3 regions of the Alteromonas sp. CI.11.F.A3 genome follow, and region 1 is predicted to be linked to each of the others. Evidence: predicted binding sites of a transcription regulator. Region 1 holds the regulator's gene; each other region holds the start of a gene.
The links. The regulator LexA, encoded in region 1, represses DNA repair genes until DNA is damaged. The targets are predictions, from matches to a motif close to TACTGTATNNNNATACAGTA.

Region 1 (5,784 bases):
TTTTGATGCTGATGCAGGTACGGTTACCTTAGACGGGTATCGTGATACCACTACTCGTGAGAATGCGTTGGTTCAATTAAACCTTATTGGGCAGTTTGCCACGGGTGATATTAACCATACCTTACTGACGGGAATGGAGTACGGCAGTCAAGATACAGAAAACGCGCGCCGTGATGCGTTTTTTGCCGATAGCCAAGACGACCAAGTATCCTTCGTGTTTAGCGATCCACTCGTTATTCCTTCAATGACGCTAACAGACCCGGTAAGAGATCGTGCATCAGAAGTCACCTTTACTTCAGCTTTCGTACAAGATGAAATTAAGCTTAACGATAATTGGATTGTGGTGGCCGGTCTTCGCTACGACAATTTTGATATCGATGTGGTAGATAGCATTGAAGTAGCAAACGGTGCTGACGACGGTAACGATGGTTTTCTATCAAGCTCTGATTCACAAGTGTCGCCTCGCGCTGGTGTAATTTACAAGCCAGCGGAATCAGTATCGATTTACGCCAGTTACAGTAAATCGTTCTTGCCTCGTTCTGGTGATCAATTCCTTTCGCTCTCGCTTTCAAGCCAAGCGCTGGAAGCAGAAGAGTTTGAAAATAAGGAAATTGGTGTTAAATGGAATCTCACTGACTCGCTAAGCGTGACAGCAGCGGCATTTGAAGTTGAACGTGAAAACGGTACAGCGCAAGATCCTAACAATCCAGAAGCGTCTATTTTAACCGGTACCGAAACCAAAGGTTTTGAAGTGCAGGTGGTGGGCAAACTTTCAGAGCGTTGGGCAATCAATGCTGGTTATAGCAACCTCGATGGTGAAGAAATGGGCCGAATTGTAGATGGCACATTGGCGAACCGTGATTTAGCACAGCTTCCAGAGCATATGCTGACGTTATGGAACCAGTACGAAGTAAACGACAAGTGGCGTGTTGCATTAGGCGTGATTTATCAATCAGAGCAATACGCGTCATTAAATAACACCGTTGAATTACCTGATTTCGTTCGTGTAGACGCTGCACTTTATTACGATTACAGCGAAGATGTTAAAATTCAGCTTAACGTGGAAAATTTATTCGACGAAGATTATTTCCCGTCAGCGCATAATGACAATAATATTGCTACCGGCGAGCCGCTTAATGCCCGTGTAAGCTTGCAATATAAGTTCTAACTACTACAAATAGTAGTGATATACAAAGCGGCCTTCATGGCCGCTTTTTTCGTTAAGGCTAGCGCTAATTAAAAATCATGCTTAGTCAAGCTTTGTGCTTGTCATTTCCTTTTAGGTGTATATACTTACAGGAACTGTATAGACAGACAGGTCTTTTATGCGCCCACTCACAGCAAGACAAACAGAAGTTCTCGAGCTTATAAAAACAACCATGCTCGAAACTGGCATGCCGCCTACCCGTGCAGAAATTGCCCGTCATTTAGGTTTTCGCTCTGCGAATGCCGCTGAAGAACATTTAAAAGCATTGGCCCGAAAAGGGGTCATTGAAATTCTTCCAGGTACTTCCCGTGGTATTAAATTAAATATCCCCCTTGAAGATGAAGCTCCTGAAGAAGAAGGGCTACCTCTTATTGGCCGAGTAGCTGCGGGCGAGCCTATTTTAGCGCAAGAGCATATTGAATCTCACTATAAGGTCGACCCTGCTCTGTTTCAGCCTCACGCTGACTTCTTACTTCGTGTAAGCGGTATGAGTATGAAAGACATAGGTATACTTGATGGTGACTTGTTAGCCGTGCACCGCACTACGGATGTCCATAATGGGCAAGTGGTAGTAGCACGTGTTGATGAAGACGTTACCGTTAAACGCCTTGAAAAGCGTGGTCGCGAAGTATTACTTCATGCTGAAAATGATGAATTCTCTCCTATTAAGGTCGACTTAGCTTCAGAGCCTTTTTCCATTGAAGGGATTGCCGTTGGTGTTATTCGAAATGCTGACTGGATGTAACCTTTTAGCTATTTAATAAAGAAAGCGGCTTATAGGCCGCTTTTTTGTATGTTTAATATACCTTGCTTGTACAATAATCTTGTTTAAGCCTAAGAAATACCTTAAAAGCCAGCAGATCTGGCTCCCACATTTTATCTTCTATTTATGTCACCCTTTTTGGTACTAGCGAATACTATTTCAGTCATCTATTCTGTTTGAAAAACATTCACTATTAAGTGACTACCTTTTGATTATAAGAAACTTATAGCCATCTTCTATTTGCCTATCTCGTTCAAAATGAGCGTTTCAAACGGGCACACTAATTACCCGTATAGCGTCCATACGCTGTGACGTGAGTCATTTCTCTTACATACAACTTTTGGTTAAAAATTGAACGCTGTAATTGTTTTTTCTTAGAAAAGACTAGACTTGTGCGTTTTATTGAGCAATTCTTATACTGTATTTAACAAAATAATAACAATAGCTGTAACTTTGCTTTACAACTAAGGCTAGGTCTTTCAGTTAAAAGTTGGATTTCGGGTATCAGTTGCCAGAAGCGCAGCGCAACCAGTGCGTAATGCTTCTGTTATAACGGAGGTGTTGAGTGAAACGAGTAACGACACAAGCGGCAAAGTGGCTCTGCGGGCTTCCACTTTTGCTTACCTCGCCACTACTGTTTGCTGATGTAGCAACGGGCGAAGGCTCTTCCATAAATTTGCGCCGAGGCGCAACCGACATAAGTGGTCAAGTATACGACCTCCATATGTTGATGTTCTTTATTTGTATCGCAATTGCCGTTGCGGTTTTTGGGGTTATGTTTGCCTCAATGTACTTACACCGTAAATCCAGAGGGGCGAAACCCGCTCACTTCCACGAAAATGTAAAAGTGGAAATTGCATGGACCGTAGTCCCTTTCATTATTCTTATTCTAATGGCTATTCCTGCGGCCAAAACCCTTATTGCGATGGAAGATACCAGTGAGCCCGATCTTACTGTTGTCGTAACTGGATCTCAGTGGAAGTGGCATTACCGATATATGGACAGAGACGTTGAGTTCTATTCGTTAATGGCAACTCAGCGAGAACAAATTGAAAACAAATTCGAGAAAGGCGCGAATTATTTGCTTGAGGTCGACCGTCCACTGGTGATCCCCACAGGGCAAAAAGTGCGCTTTCTTATTACCTCAGATGACGTTATTCACTCGTGGTGGGTACCAGATTTTGCGGTGAAAAAAGATGCTAACCCCGGATTTATCAATGAGTCTTGGGCAAAGGTAAACGAGCCTGGTATTTATCGTGGGCAGTGCGCCGAGCTTTGCGGAAAAGATCATGGCTTCATGCCAGTTGTGGTCATCGCTAAAGAGCCTGCCGAATTTGATGCGTGGATGGATGAACAAGAAGAAGCCGCTCGCCAAGCGAAAGAAGAAGAGCAACGTTTACTGTCAATGAATATGTCGATGGATGAACTTATGGATGAAGGCAAGCGGGTTTATAACGCCACCTGTGCAGCTTGCCATATGCCTAACGGCGAAGGGTTACCTGGCGTTTTTCCTGCGCTTAAAGGCAGTGAGATGGTTCTTGAAGACCAAACTGCCCATATCGATATTGTGTTAAACGGTAAAACCGGAACGGCCATGCAGGCGTTCGGAAAAATGTTAAGCCTGAAAGACATTGCGGCTGTGGTGACCTACGAGCGAAATGCGTGGGGTAATAACACGGGCGATATGGTGCAGGCCAAAGATGTTAATGCCGTCGTTAATGGGAACTAGGAGTGCGTAATGAGTAAAGCAACTGATGTCATTGCGCCGGATACCTCGGCGCATCACGAAGATCATGACCATCATAGTCATATTCCAAAAGGAATAACCCGATGGTTGTTTACCACTAACCACAAAGATATAGGCACCTTGTATTTATGGTTCGCCTTTATCATGTTTTTAATTGGTGGCGCCATGGCAATGGTGATCCGCGCTGAGCTATTTCAGCCTGGATTACAAATTGTTGAGCCAAACTTCTTTAACCAAATGACCACGGTGCACGGCCTTATCATGGTATTTGGTGCGGTAATGCCAGCCTTTACGGGGCTCGCAAACTGGCTAATTCCTATGATGATAGGTGCACCAGATATGGCTCTGCCGCGAATGAATAACTGGAGTTTCTGGATATTACCCGGTGCCTTTCTGATATTACTTAGCTCGCTCTTTTTAGAGGGGGGCGGCCCAGCATTTGGGTGGACCTTCTATGCACCGCTTTCTACCACCTACAGCGGCGACTCGACGGCGTTGTTTGTGTTCTCGGTACATATTATGGGTATCTCATCCATTATGGGGGCGATTAACGTCATTGTGACCATTTTCAATATGCGTGCCCCTGGCATGACGTGGATGAAAATGCCTTTATTCGTATGGACTTGGCTCATCACTGCTTTCTTACTTATTGCAGTAATGCCGGTCTTGGCGGGGGCTGTCACCATGGTGCTGACAGATAAGTTCTTCGGCACCAGCTTCTTTGATGCGGCAGGTGGTGGTGACCCCGTTATGTTCCAGCATATCTTCTGGTTCTTTGGGCATCCCGAGGTGTACATAATGATATTGCCAGCCTTTGGTATTATCTCTCAAATTGTCCCTACATTTTCTAGGAAGAAGCTGTTCGGCTATGCCTCAATGGTGTACGCCACAGGCTCTATTGCGCTGCTGTCTTTTGTGGTGTGGGCTCACCATATGTTTACCACCGGTATGCCGGTGTATATGGAAATGTTCTTCATGTTTGCCACCATGCTTATTTCGGTGCCAACAGGCGTGAAAGTGTTCAACTGGGTGGCGACCATGTGGCGCGGCTCTCTTACCTTTGAAATGCCCATGATGTTTGCCATTGCGTTTATCGTATTGTTTACCATTGGGGGCCTGTCAGGATTAATGCTGGCCATCGTGCCCGTCGATTTCCAATACCACGATACCTATTTCGTGGTCGCACACTTCCATTACGTTCTGGTCACCGGTGCCATCTTCTCGATTATGGCTGCGGTGTACTATTGGTTACCCAAGTGGACAGGAAAAATGTACCACACGGGGCTCGCAAAATGGCATTTCTGGTGCTCACTTGTGTCGGTAAATGTGTTGTTCTTCCCTATGCACTTTGTGGGGCTAGCTGGTATGCCACGTCGTATTCCTGACTACGCCTTACAATTTGCTGACTTTAACAAATGGATAAGCCTTGGCGGCTTTGCCTTTGGGTTGTCGCAGCTCATCTTCTTAGCATTGTTAATTAAGGCCTGTAAGAAGCAAGGTGAGCCAGTATCTGCTCAAGTGTGGGAAGGTGCTGAGGGACTAGAGTGGGAAATACCTTCTCCAGCACCCTATCACACCTTTGAAACGCCGCCGGTTGTTAAATAAGAATAAGAAGTAATGCCAGTAAGGTAAGTAGAACAAGCAGTACAGGTAATGAAAGCAAAGCAGGCAAAATAGTCGCTAAATTGTGATCATGTATCAGCACAAAAAGTAGGCACGGGAGGTAACCATGACACAAACCAATGCAAACAACAAAATGGTGATAAAACTCGTCGTTATTGTGTTTGGTATGTTTGGTTTTGGGTTCGCCTTAGTGCCACTTTACGACGTATTTTGCGATGTTACCGGTATTAATGGCAAAACCGAAAATACCGCAGCGGTATATGAGTCTATCGAAATAGATGAAAGTCGTGAGGTAACGGTGGAATTTATAACCCGCACCAATACCGGTATGCCGTGGGAATTTCGAGCGCAAACTAGCCGTATGAAAGTACATCCAGGGGAACTTAATACGGTGTCGTTTTACGTCAGAAACCCGGCATCTAACAATATGATGGCGCAAGCTAT
Region 2 (5,784 bases), 140 kb from region 1:
CTGAACCTTCAAGCACGCCAACAACATTCGGGCTAGTCACTACTTCGTGAGTGCTCTTTTTACTTAAGCTTACTGTGCCAGGTAATGCAAAGCCTGTTGGTACTTTATCTGCTTCAAGGTCAGCATAAATATCGTCAAGTTCCCGCTCAGCCCCTTCAAATAAGGTTTTTGCTGCAGCTTCACTTAAATAAGCACCGCCTTTAATTTGAGGGAAGGTATTAGCAGGTTGGCCTTCGTCGTTAAGCCAAGCCATACGCGGTGTATGAATATAGCTCAAGCGACTTTGATAAGGCCGTACTTTTTCGTTTTTAGGCGTGGTGATGGTAATCATACCAATTGCGCCATGCTCAGCGGCGTATTTTTGCTTCTGATACCCTGAGGCAAAATGAGCACCTTCTTCCGAAGGAAAGTCACTGGGTTTACCGGCTAGCGAAACCACAATTTTGCCCTCCACATCGATATTTTCATAATCGTTGTGAGACAACTCGTCAGCCACTATGCCGTAGCCAACAAACACAAGTTCGCCTGAAACATTAGCATCAACGCTAAGTAAACTTGGGCCGGCTAAATATTCTTTTGGGTAAGCAAAAGCAATTTTTTCGCCATTACGAGTAAGCGTAAATTCTGGCGACTCTTGCAATAGGTTTGCTTTACGGAAGCTCACCTGTTGCATGTAGCCTTCTGTACCCGCTGGCTTTAAACCATATTTTGCAAATTCTGTCGCAATATACAGCGCGGCAATTTCATGCCCTCGAGACCCCGTATCACGGCCTTCAAGTAAGTCATCGGCTAAGAAAAATAAGTGTGACTTTATACGCTGAGTATCAGGGTTAAAGCTATTTTCTGTCGTTTCATGGTTATGCGCAGTGGCAGCAAACGCCATCGCCGTCATCGCACTTCCAAGTAATAGTTTTTTTATCATTGTATTTCCACTATTTTTGAGGTCTTTACATATTACCTTACCCAAGCGATTCCGTAACGTTTAAGCCCAACGATTTTCGATCATTGCCCGTATTCATAGTCCATTGTAATATTCACGCTCTTTCAACCATCATTGAACTAACGACACCTTTATGACAAAAACCGACCCTTTGTATCGCGTGCAGTTCGTCAGTAATGGCGAGAGCTACGATGTGTACGTCAAATCACTTTCTCAAAGTGGCTTATTTGGATTCGTGGAAATTGGAGAATTTGTGTGGGATACCCATACTGGCATAGTAGTAGATCCCAGCCATGAAAAACTCAAATCAGAGTTCGCAGACGTCACCAGCACTTATATTCCTATGCATAACATCCTTCGAATTGATGCGGTCAGTAAAAAAGGCACAGCCAAAATTACTAAATTAGATAATAAGTCTGATAAAGTGATGCCTTTCCCTAGCCCAATTTATACACCTAACAAAGAGTAACCCACCGTGGATAATCCGGTCTAAGGTTACCGGAGGCTTCCATGTACCGTTATTTGTTGATTTTTATACTCGCATTTACTAGCTTTACGTCGTTGGCCAGCACCAATGAGGATAAGTCGTTTTATGCGTTGTTAGATGAAATTTGGAAATACGAACTAAGTGTTTCCCCGCTTCTAGCCTCGAGACAAGGTGACAGTTCGCAAAATAACAAGTTACCAGATATTTCACCACAAGGCTTAGCCACTCAAGATCAACAATGGCGAGCGTACCGTAATGCATTGAAAGCGTATTCTAAGGAAAACCTATCTGACGACGCTTTTATCTCGTTGCTTATGCAGCAGTATCGGCTAGAGAATTATATTAGCCAATATCACTTTCGCGCTTATCTTGTCCCCATTAACTCCGAATACGGTTTTCATGGTGCCATGGCATCCTTGCCAAATTTATCTGTATTTAAAACGGTGGAGGATTATCATGCCTACCTGTCTCGTTTGGATGCACTTAAACCCTACTTTGAACAACAAATCACCTATATGCGCCAAGGACTAAAAGAGGGTTACACCCAACCTAAAGTGGTTCTTGAAGGCTTCGAAGATGCGGTAGCCGCTTATATTATGGACGATCCAAAGAAAAGTGGGTTCTACAGTCCATTTACTCGATTTCCAAAACATATTGATGCTTCACAACAAGCTGCGTTAGCCCAACTAGGCCAACAAGCCATTACCACCAGCGTTTTCCCTGCTTACCAAGCATTTTATGACTTCATGGTTGATGAATATATTCCCGGCGCCCGAGCCGCCATTGCTGCTAACGAGTGGCCTGATGGCAAAGCTTATTACGCTAACCGCGCCAAGCACTACACCACTACAGATATGAGCCCCGAAGACATTCATTCTCTTGGCTTAAAAGAAGTGAATCGAATTCGAACTGAAATGCAAAGCGTGGTAGATAGCCTTGAATTCGATGGCAGTATTAATGAATTCATTACCTTTTTACGTGAAGATTCGCAATTTTATGCCACCAGCGCAGAAGATCTACTTAAAGAGGCCTCATTTATTGCGAAAAAGATGGACGCAAAATTACCATCTCTCTTTGAATATTTACCTCGCACACCCTATGGCGTTGCCCCTGTACCCGATAGTATTGCCCCGAAGTACACCACGGGTCGTTATATTCACCCTAGTCGAGACGATCAACCTGGTTACTACTGGGTAAATACTTATGCGTTGGACAAGCGTCCGCTTTATGCCCTTCCAGCTCTTACCTTGCACGAGGCGGTTCCTGGGCATCATTTGCAAATATCTTTAGCTGCGGAATTAGAAAATTTACCCATGGTTCGACGTAACACTTATATTTCAGCTTTTGGTGAAGGTTGGGGTTTGTATTCTGAATTTTTAGGAATTGAAGCAGGAATGTATGAAGACCCTTATGATAATTTTGGCCGCTTAAGCTATGAAATGTGGCGTGCGTGTCGTCTTGTCGTAGATACCGGCATGCACACCATGGGATGGAGCCGAGATGAAGCGGTTGATTTTATGATGTCCAATACGGCTTTGTCAGAGCATAATGTAAATACCGAGATTGACCGATATATATCATGGCCAGCTCAAGCCCTATCTTATAAGATTGGTGAAATAAAAATAAAGTCGTTGCGTGAGAAGGCTGAAACTGCGCTAGGGCAGCATTTCGACGTACGTAAATTTCACCGAGCAGTATTAGAAAATGGCTCTGTGCCATTATTCATTTTAGAGCAAAAAATCATCCAATTCATAGAAGAACAAAAGGCGGCAAGATAATGATATTTGCATTTGGGATCATAGGGCTGCTTGTCCTGTTTTTGATTTATTTAGCGCTTCGTGTGCAAACGCTACAACGAGAGCTTACGCTTACGCGCTCATCTGCAAAACAAAATGGTAATAAAGTTAATCATGCTTATAAGAATTTAGTGCTCGTCACTGATGCATTAGAAAAGACATATGCAGCGCGCATCGAAAGTGCCTACAAAAGCCGCCTGATAAGTCAGCAACAACATACTGCTCTTATGCCGCTTATGCTTAATTTCTCTAGTATCGTAATGGCGTGTTGTGAAAAAGGCGCTACGTTAGAAGAAGCGTTGGATTCAGCATTAAGCAGCACCGATGTATCACAAAGCGATGTGCGAGACGTGATTAAAGAAATGCCCGGCCCCATTCGTATGGCTTGGTCTAAAAACAGCGCTGATGGCTTTATTGCGGCCTGCCAGTTAATTACCAGCTCGGTGGGCGGTAACACTAAAAAAAGCCCTGCTAGCAGCGATGCCAGTACGGCGTAATTATTTGAGTAATTATTTAAGCATTTTTTTCAAATAGTTAGATGCCCTCACAGCCTTAACTATTTAACCCATCTTGAAAAGACAAACCTCTACACTATAATACTGTACATACATACAGCATTATAGTGTTATGAATATTCCTATTTCACCCATTAATGAAGCTCGTTCAAAGGCAGCGCTTTTTGATAAGCACCCTCATATATGGCGAGCTCGAGAGAAGCCTGTAAGCGAAAACAAGTTTTTGCTGGGTAATCATGTATTGGATGAAGCCCTGCACGGTGGTATCGCCACATCAGGCGTCGTAAGAGTTGCGTCGTTAACGGGTATTGGAGAAATCACGCTTTTTAAACATATTTTGACTGCGCATCGCACTCATAAACTGCGTGTATTTATAAAGCCACCTGCCCAGCTCCAAGCGCCCTGGCTAAGCAGCTTAGGCGTAGACTTAGAACAAGTCATCGTTGTGCTTCCAAAAACAGATCAAGAAGCCTTGTGGGCAGCAGAGCAATGCTTAAAAAGTGCAGCTTGTCATTGTGTATTGCTTTGGAATAACACCATGGATGCAAAAGCAGCGCGGCGTTTGCAAGTGGCGGCATCGCATAACGATACACTATGCTTACTGTTTACTTCCCCTAATCAACAAAGTGCTTCTTTTCCAATTACCCTAGATTTAAGTCTGCATATTCGCGATGCGCAATTGGTTGTTAATATTATTAAACAGCGTCATGGATGGCCCGTAACCGATATTGTGATCCCCCATTCATGGACCCCTAACAACCGCGCCATTCAATCGGCCATGCAAAATAATAAGAACACCGAGCCAGCATTACACTCGGTGATTTAATGATGCTATGGGCTTACTTTTACTGCTATCAGTTAACTCTTGACTCCCATAAAAAAGATGGCGGATTCACAGAAGATGAAATACCCACTGTGGTTTATCACGAGCAGGGCAACCAAGTAGTGCAAGCTAATTCTCAGGCTATAAACGAAGGTGTTGAATGTGGTCAAGGCCTTGCACAGGCCGCAGCGCTCTGTCCTCACGTGCACATTTTAGCGTTTAATCGTGATACCGAAAAAGAGACCCTTCTATTTCTTGCACATCGGTTATACCCACTCGCATCAGATATTGTGATTGATGCTCACAACGCCATTGCTATTCGACTAGACAATTTACTGCAGTATTACGGTGGTATTGATGCTTTATGGCATGTACTTACAAACGAACTACATTCTGCTGGTATTCACTTTTACTTCGCCACTGCATGGGGGGTGGATGCAGCACGCCTTCTCGCTAAAAATAAAACCAATCGCTATACCGATAATAAAGAAGACATAACTCTGCTATTGTCCCAGTGTAAGCTAGAACAAACCTCGCTAGATTCGAAAACCATTGATACCCTTGCTAAAGTCGGTGTTAGGCAGATAGGCCAACTACTTAAACTCCCCGTCCATGAACTTGGGCAACGATTTTCAAACGATACTATTCGCTATTTAACCGCACTGCGGGGGGAAACCTTTCCAAAATACGTTTTATTCAGGCCATCGATAAGCTTCAAGCAGTTAAAAAATTTATCGTATGAAGTGGAAAATACGCAACACTTATTGCCAAGCATTAAAGCGCTACTCATTACGTTAGAACACTACTTACGCGCACGCAATTTACTCACGCCATCTATTCTTTTTCAGGTGCATTTCAGAGAAGCAGAGCCCTTATCTATAGCGGTAAATGGTGCTATGCCTTTTGCCACGCAGAAAGACTGGTTAGCGCTGGTTGAGCTTAAAGTTGAAACCCTCTTGCTGCCCGAGCCCGCTATCGCTATATCCCTAACCTGCCAGCAATTCGAGCCCATTGAAAACGATGGAAATGATTTTTTTTCCCATCGATTTACTTCAGTGGCACAAAAACAACTTATTGGAAGGTTAAAAGCAAAATTAGGTGATGACAGCACCCTTCATCCTAAAGCGGGTAACAGCCATACCTTTGAAGGTATGACAATTAATCAGGTGGAGGAAATTACGCCCGCCTATGCAGCCGATATAACTCCGGCGTTTTTGTTTAAG
Region 3 (5,784 bases), 1.1 Mb from region 1:
ATCCTATCAGCAATACAATTACATCATTGTTTAAAATCCATACTGACTTAAATCACAATGAAGTTCAAGATAAGGCTAAAACACTATAAACGTTACCTAAACAATACCTTCTCTTTGTTAAACCAGTACACACAAAATGTGATCAGTGCGGCGGCAATAGCGACGGTAGATGTGAATATACCGAACAAGGCAAAGTAATCCATAGTGCCTTTAAATAACTCCTTCATCGCTAATGCAACATTGGTAAGTGGCACCCAAATCCAACCACCTTCTAATTTAACACCTGGCATCATGGCAATTAGCACAGGAAAAACCACTACCATCACCAAGGCGCCCATGTAACTTTGAGCTTCCTTGAACGATCGTGCATAAATAGACATTGATAATAATACTGCGGCAAATATGGCGACTACCGGTATTAGCATTAGGAAGATTAGTACAAAATCAATCATACCTATCATTGCCATTACTTCAGCCACAAACTCAATGGCCATTCCTTGCGATAAGACAATGCCCCATATGGCCATAGAAGAAACGGTGATAAGCGCAGTAATTAGCCCCGCTAAACCGATGGTTAAGAATTTACCCAGCACAAGTTTGTAGCGATCCATTGGTGATATTAGCAATGTCTCTAATGTACCACGCTCCTTTTCACCAGCGCCTAAGTCAGATGCTGGTGCCATAGCCCCTTGCAGGCATAGAATGAAAATGAAATAAGGTAATAACCCACCCAGACGCTCACCCCAAACTTCACGATCATCCGCTATGTTTTCTTTTTCAATGACAATTGGCGCCAATAATGCCTTTTGCTGATTCTCGTCTAAACCCAGTTTGGCAAAGGCTGACTTTTGAAATTCATCGGTGTGAATATCAACAATTTCAGAGACTCGCCCCATTACTTTATTTAAACCAGCATCATTTAAATACAATTGCAGTTTATGCTGTCCAGAAGCAAGCACATCACTGTTGAAGCTTTCAGGGATGACTAAAACAAAATCTACCGTTTCATTTTTAATGAGCTTGGCGTAGTCGGCTTCATCTTGAATATCCACCACCGTAAATTTGTCACTTGCGCTAGCAAACTGCCTCGACATCTCTGGTGCATATTGCTCGCCCACAATGGCATATTTCAATACTACGTTTTCAGCTTTTTCAGTGGCGGAATTCATGAAAAACATGGCTACACCAAAAATTAATGGGAAAAGCAGCAAGGGCAATACAATCATAAAGATAATGGTTTTGCGGTCGCGCAATAACTCTTTGAATTCCTTCTTAAAGATTAACCACATTGCCCACCTCCCCAGTATCCAATTTTAATGTTTGTAAGAAACTTTTATGCATTTGTCCGCCCGATAGCGCACTGAAAGCGGCAAGGGAATCGTTAAATACAGTCTCACCTTGATTAATCACCGTTACGCGGTCGCAAAGCATTTGAACTTCATCTAAATGATGGGTCGAAAAAATAACCGGCGTTCCTTTGTCTTTAAGTCGTTGTATAAAGTCCATCACTGTAGAAGTAGCCATAATATCTAAACCAGTGGTGGGTTCATCAAGCACTACTAGGGAAGGTTCATGAATGACAGCACGGGCGATAGCTGTTTTTTGTTTCATACCCGAGGAGAAATTTTCTGCACGTCTATCTAAAAAGCTTTGCATATCGAGTAAATCAGCCATTTCTTCAATACGTGCAGAAATGGTTGATTTACCTAGCCCGTGCAATTCGCCAAAATAAGCAATATTTTCTCGCCCCGTCAGCCTGCCATACAAGCCGGTTGAACTAGATAGAAAGCCTATTTTCTTACGTGCAATAATTGGGTTGGCAAGTACATCTTCACCATCAATTATTACAGTACCGCCATCTGGTTTTAGTGCCGTTGAAAGCATGCGTAACGTGGTGGTTTTCCCTGCTCCGTTAGGCCCTAGTAAACCAAGCACTTCTCCTTGACCGCATGAAAACGAAACATCTTTCACTGATTGAAAGTAGCGTCCTTTTAACCGTGGATCCTTTTTTTCTTGCTCACTTAGCTTTTTGGGGTTTTCCACCTCGAAGCGTTTAGCAAGACTAGATATTTCAATCATTATCCCTTCCCTTTTTTTATTATTTAAATCGAATGCTTACCGTACTAGTCTTTGCCTTTCTATTTTTATTACAGCTTTACTGTTTTTTTATTTTAATTCAATGCAGAGTATGGAATTAAAATGTTAAGAAGTATGTTTTTCGAGCACAAAAAAACCCACCATTTGGTGGGCTTTTAAAGAACACGATTCGCGACTATCTATTACAGATAGTACGTTGCGAGTTACTGCTGAGCATCATCTTCTGCAGCAGGTGCTTCTTCTACTTTCACTGTTTTAGGTAAAAGTAGCTCAGCGCGAATTTGTTTTTCAATCTCATCGGCAATAGCTGGGTTTTCTTTCAAGAACTTCATTACGTTCGCTTTACCCTGACCAATACGGTCGCCTTTATAGCTGTACCAAGCACCAGCTTTATCAACCAATTTTTGCTTAACACCTAAGTCGATAAGCTCAGCTTCTTTACTGATACCTTCACCGTAGCGAATCATAAACTCAGCTTGCTTAAACGGTGGTGCTACTTTGTTCTTCACAACTTTAACGCGAGTTTCGTTACCTACTACCTCGTCGCCTTCTTTAACTGCGCCAATACGACGGATATCTAAACGAACAGAAGAGTAGAACTTAAGTGCGTTACCACCCGTTGTTGTTTCTGGGCTACCGAACATCACACCAATTTTCATACGAATTTGGTTAATGAAGATACACAAAGTATTTGAACGCTTGATGTTACCAGTAAGTTTACGCAATGCTTGCGACATTAATCGCGCTTGTAAACCAACGTGTGAATCACCCATGTCGCCTTCAATTTCCGCTTTTGGTGTAAGGGCTGCAACCGAATCAACAATAACTACATCTACACCGCCAGAGCGAACCAGCATGTCACAAATTTCAAGCGCTTGTTCACCCGTATCAGGCTGAGAAACTAAAAGTTCATCAATGTTAACACCAAGTTTTGATGCATAAATTGGGTCTAACGCGTGCTCAGCATCTACGAAGGCACAAGTTTTACCTTTCTTCTGAGCTTCTGCAATTACCTGCAAGGTAAGTGTCGTTTTACCCGATGCTTCAGGCCCGTAAATTTCTACCACACGACCGCATGGCAAGCCGCCTATGCCCAAAGCGATATCAATGGTGAGTGAACCTGTAGAGATAGCCTCAATGTCCATCGCTTGGTTGTCGCCTAAACGCATAATAGCGCCTTTACCGAACTGCTTTTCAATTTGCCCAAGTGCGGCACTTAAAGCTTTAGATCTATTACTGTCCACATCAATATCCTCTAGGATTAGCGGTTAAATTCTTTAGTTGGTGATGTCTTTGTTGAAGCGGCCTTTGCAACCTTTACTAACAGCATCATTCATCAATACAGCTAGCATTTATTGCATCAACATTTACTTAACGACACCTTACCAAGTGTTGCATGCATTCTATACTGTACAAGCATACAGTTTCAACCGGAGTTTTCATTTTATTTTGCTTATTAGGTTCTTATTAGCTGCTTCTTGAATAATCATCTAATCAATCAGCTAACATTGCCAGTAGGTGAGTAATTGCAAATTCTATTGCAAGCAGGCGAACAGTCTCTCGGTCTCCAGCAAAAACCTGCTTAATGGCTTCAGTCTTTTCGCCGCAGATAAACCCAAACCAAACCGTACCCACCGGTTTTTCTTCGCTGCCACCACCTGGGCCTGCAATACCGCTTACGGTTACCACGACATTCGCGCCGCTTTTGTGCTTAACACCCGCCGCCATCGCTTCTACGGTCTGCACCGACACCGCACCATGCGCATTTAAGGTTTCAGGCTTTACGGCTAATTCACGCATTTTAGCGTCGTTTGAATACGTCACCCAACTTTGATTAAACCAGTCCGAACTGCCAGCAATACTGGTAAACGCGAACGCAATTCCTCCCCCTGTGCAAGATTCTGCGCTTGAAACCGTCCAGCCTTTACGGCGAAGGGCATTACCTAACGCAGTCACCATCTCTGTTGTATTGTCAGATACCATGAATGTCCTTTTATCGCTATGGGCGCTGTTATCAGCTTTGGCCGAAAGGCGTTAAACTGTGCTGATGTGCTTACAGGTGTGAGCTATCAATCTATTAATGAAATTAGGAAATGGTTGAAAATTCCGTACTCATATCAATAATACACAGCAAACGTGAAAAGCGATTATTTTAGCATCCCTGCTCTTTTAATCACTCTTCTGTTAATAATTCTTCTGTTAATATAACAAATTGAGTTATCGCAAGTATCAGCAATAAAAAAGCACGAGGCATTTTTTGGAATCACACACTCCTATGATGCGCCAGTATTTAACGATAAAGGCGCAGCACCCTAACATTCTTATGTTTTACCGTATGGGCGACTTTTACGAGTTGTTTTTCGATGATGCCAAGAAAGCCGCAGAACTGCTTGATATATCGTTAACCGCACGGGGTAAATCCGGTGGCGATCCTATCCCCATGGCTGGTGTTCCTTACCACGCGGTGGAAGGCTATTTAGCACGCTTAGTTAAACTGGGTGAGTCGGTAGCCATTTGCGAACAAGTAGGCGACCCTGCTACCAGTAAAGGCCCAGTTGAACGTCAGGTTCAGCGCATCGTTACCCCTGGTACGGTTACCGATGAAGCCTTATTAGAGGAACGCCGCGATAATGTACTAGCCGCAGTATGCGGCCACAGTATGCATTATGGCGTGGCTACATTAGATGTGACCAGTGGCCGTTTTGTAGTGGTTGAGTGCGACACCGACGATGCTTTACTAGGTGAACTTCAACGAATTAACCCTGCTGAATTACTTTATCCTGAAGGGTTTGAAAGCTTACCCTTGATTGAACAGCGTAAAGGCTTGCGCCGTCGTCCCGAGTGGGAATTCGATATCGATACCGCCACCGAACAATTAACCGCTCAGTTTCAAACCAAAGAGCTGGCAGGGTTTGGGGTATCAGATTTAACCAAAGGCATTGGCGCCGCGGGTTGTGTACTTCAATATGTGAAAGATACCCAGCGTACCGCGCTGCCTCATATTCGCCGTATTCAAAAAGAACAACAAGACAGCCGTGTACAGCTAGATGCTGCAACCCGCAGAAACTTAGAACTTACCCACAATTTAGCCGGCGGTATTGAAAACACTCTATTTAGCGTAATGGATACTACCACTACCGCTATGGGTAGCCGGTTGCTTCAGCGCTATATTCATTCTCCTATCACCGACCAGCACGAATTACATAACCGACAAGATGCTATAGAAGCACTAATCGACAATGAGCCAGATGCTATTCGCTGCCATTTAAAAACCATTGGTGATATTGAACGCATAATGGCACGGTTGGCATTACGTTCAGCAAGACCTAGGGATTTCGCTAGGCTCAAAAACGCGCTAAATACCCTGCCCGACCTTCAAGAAGCGCTTGGGGAGTATAACGTTGCACAGCTTAATGAATTAAAGCTGGCCATCAGTACCTACCCAGAGCTACAAACCTTATTAAATAATGCAATTATCGACAACCCGCCTGTGGTTATTCGCGATGGCGGTGTTATTGCTGAAGGCTTTAATAGCGAATTAGATGAACTTCGAAAACTGTCTCAAGGTGCTACCGATTACCTTGACGCCATGGAGCAACGTGAACGTGAACGCACGGGTATTTCAACCCTAAAAGTAGGCTACAACCGAGTTCATGGTTTCTTTATCGAGATTAGCCGCGCTAATAG

Region 2: the regulator LexA is predicted to act here: its motif matches at 3,821-3,840, upstream of imuA (translesion DNA synthesis-associated protein ImuA).
Region 3: the regulator LexA is predicted to act here: its motif matches at 3,504-3,523, upstream of recA (recombinase RecA).

What each region holds. Positions count from the first base shown of each region.
Region 1 is NZ_CP136708.1:225,475-231,258, forward strand. Features, by position in the region: gene R1T43_RS00970 (TonB-dependent siderophore receptor) at 1-1,168, shown strand, start outside; gene lexA (transcriptional repressor LexA) at 1,326-1,952, shown strand; gene coxB (cytochrome c oxidase subunit II) at 2,587-3,699, shown strand; gene ctaD (cytochrome c oxidase subunit I) at 3,709-5,322, shown strand; gene R1T43_RS00990 (cytochrome c oxidase assembly protein) at 5,447-5,784, shown strand, end outside.
Region 2 is NZ_CP136708.1:82,542-88,325, forward strand. Features, by position in the region: gene R1T43_RS00345 (M28 family metallopeptidase) at 1-922, opposite strand, end outside; gene R1T43_RS00350 (DUF1820 family protein) at 1,074-1,409, shown strand; gene R1T43_RS00355 (DUF885 domain-containing protein) at 1,451-3,205, shown strand; gene R1T43_RS00360 (hypothetical protein) at 3,205-3,720, shown strand; gene imuA (translesion DNA synthesis-associated protein ImuA) at 3,851-4,564, shown strand; gene R1T43_RS00370 (DNA polymerase Y family protein) at 4,564-5,784, shown strand, end outside.
Region 3 is NZ_CP136708.1:3,799,786-3,805,569, forward strand. Features, by position in the region: gene R1T43_RS16385 (ABC transporter permease) at 93-1,289, opposite strand; gene R1T43_RS16390 (ATP-binding cassette domain-containing protein) at 1,273-2,079, opposite strand; gene recA (recombinase RecA) at 2,301-3,341, opposite strand; gene R1T43_RS16400 (CinA family protein) at 3,592-4,080, opposite strand; gene mutS (DNA mismatch repair protein MutS) at 4,373-5,784, shown strand, end outside.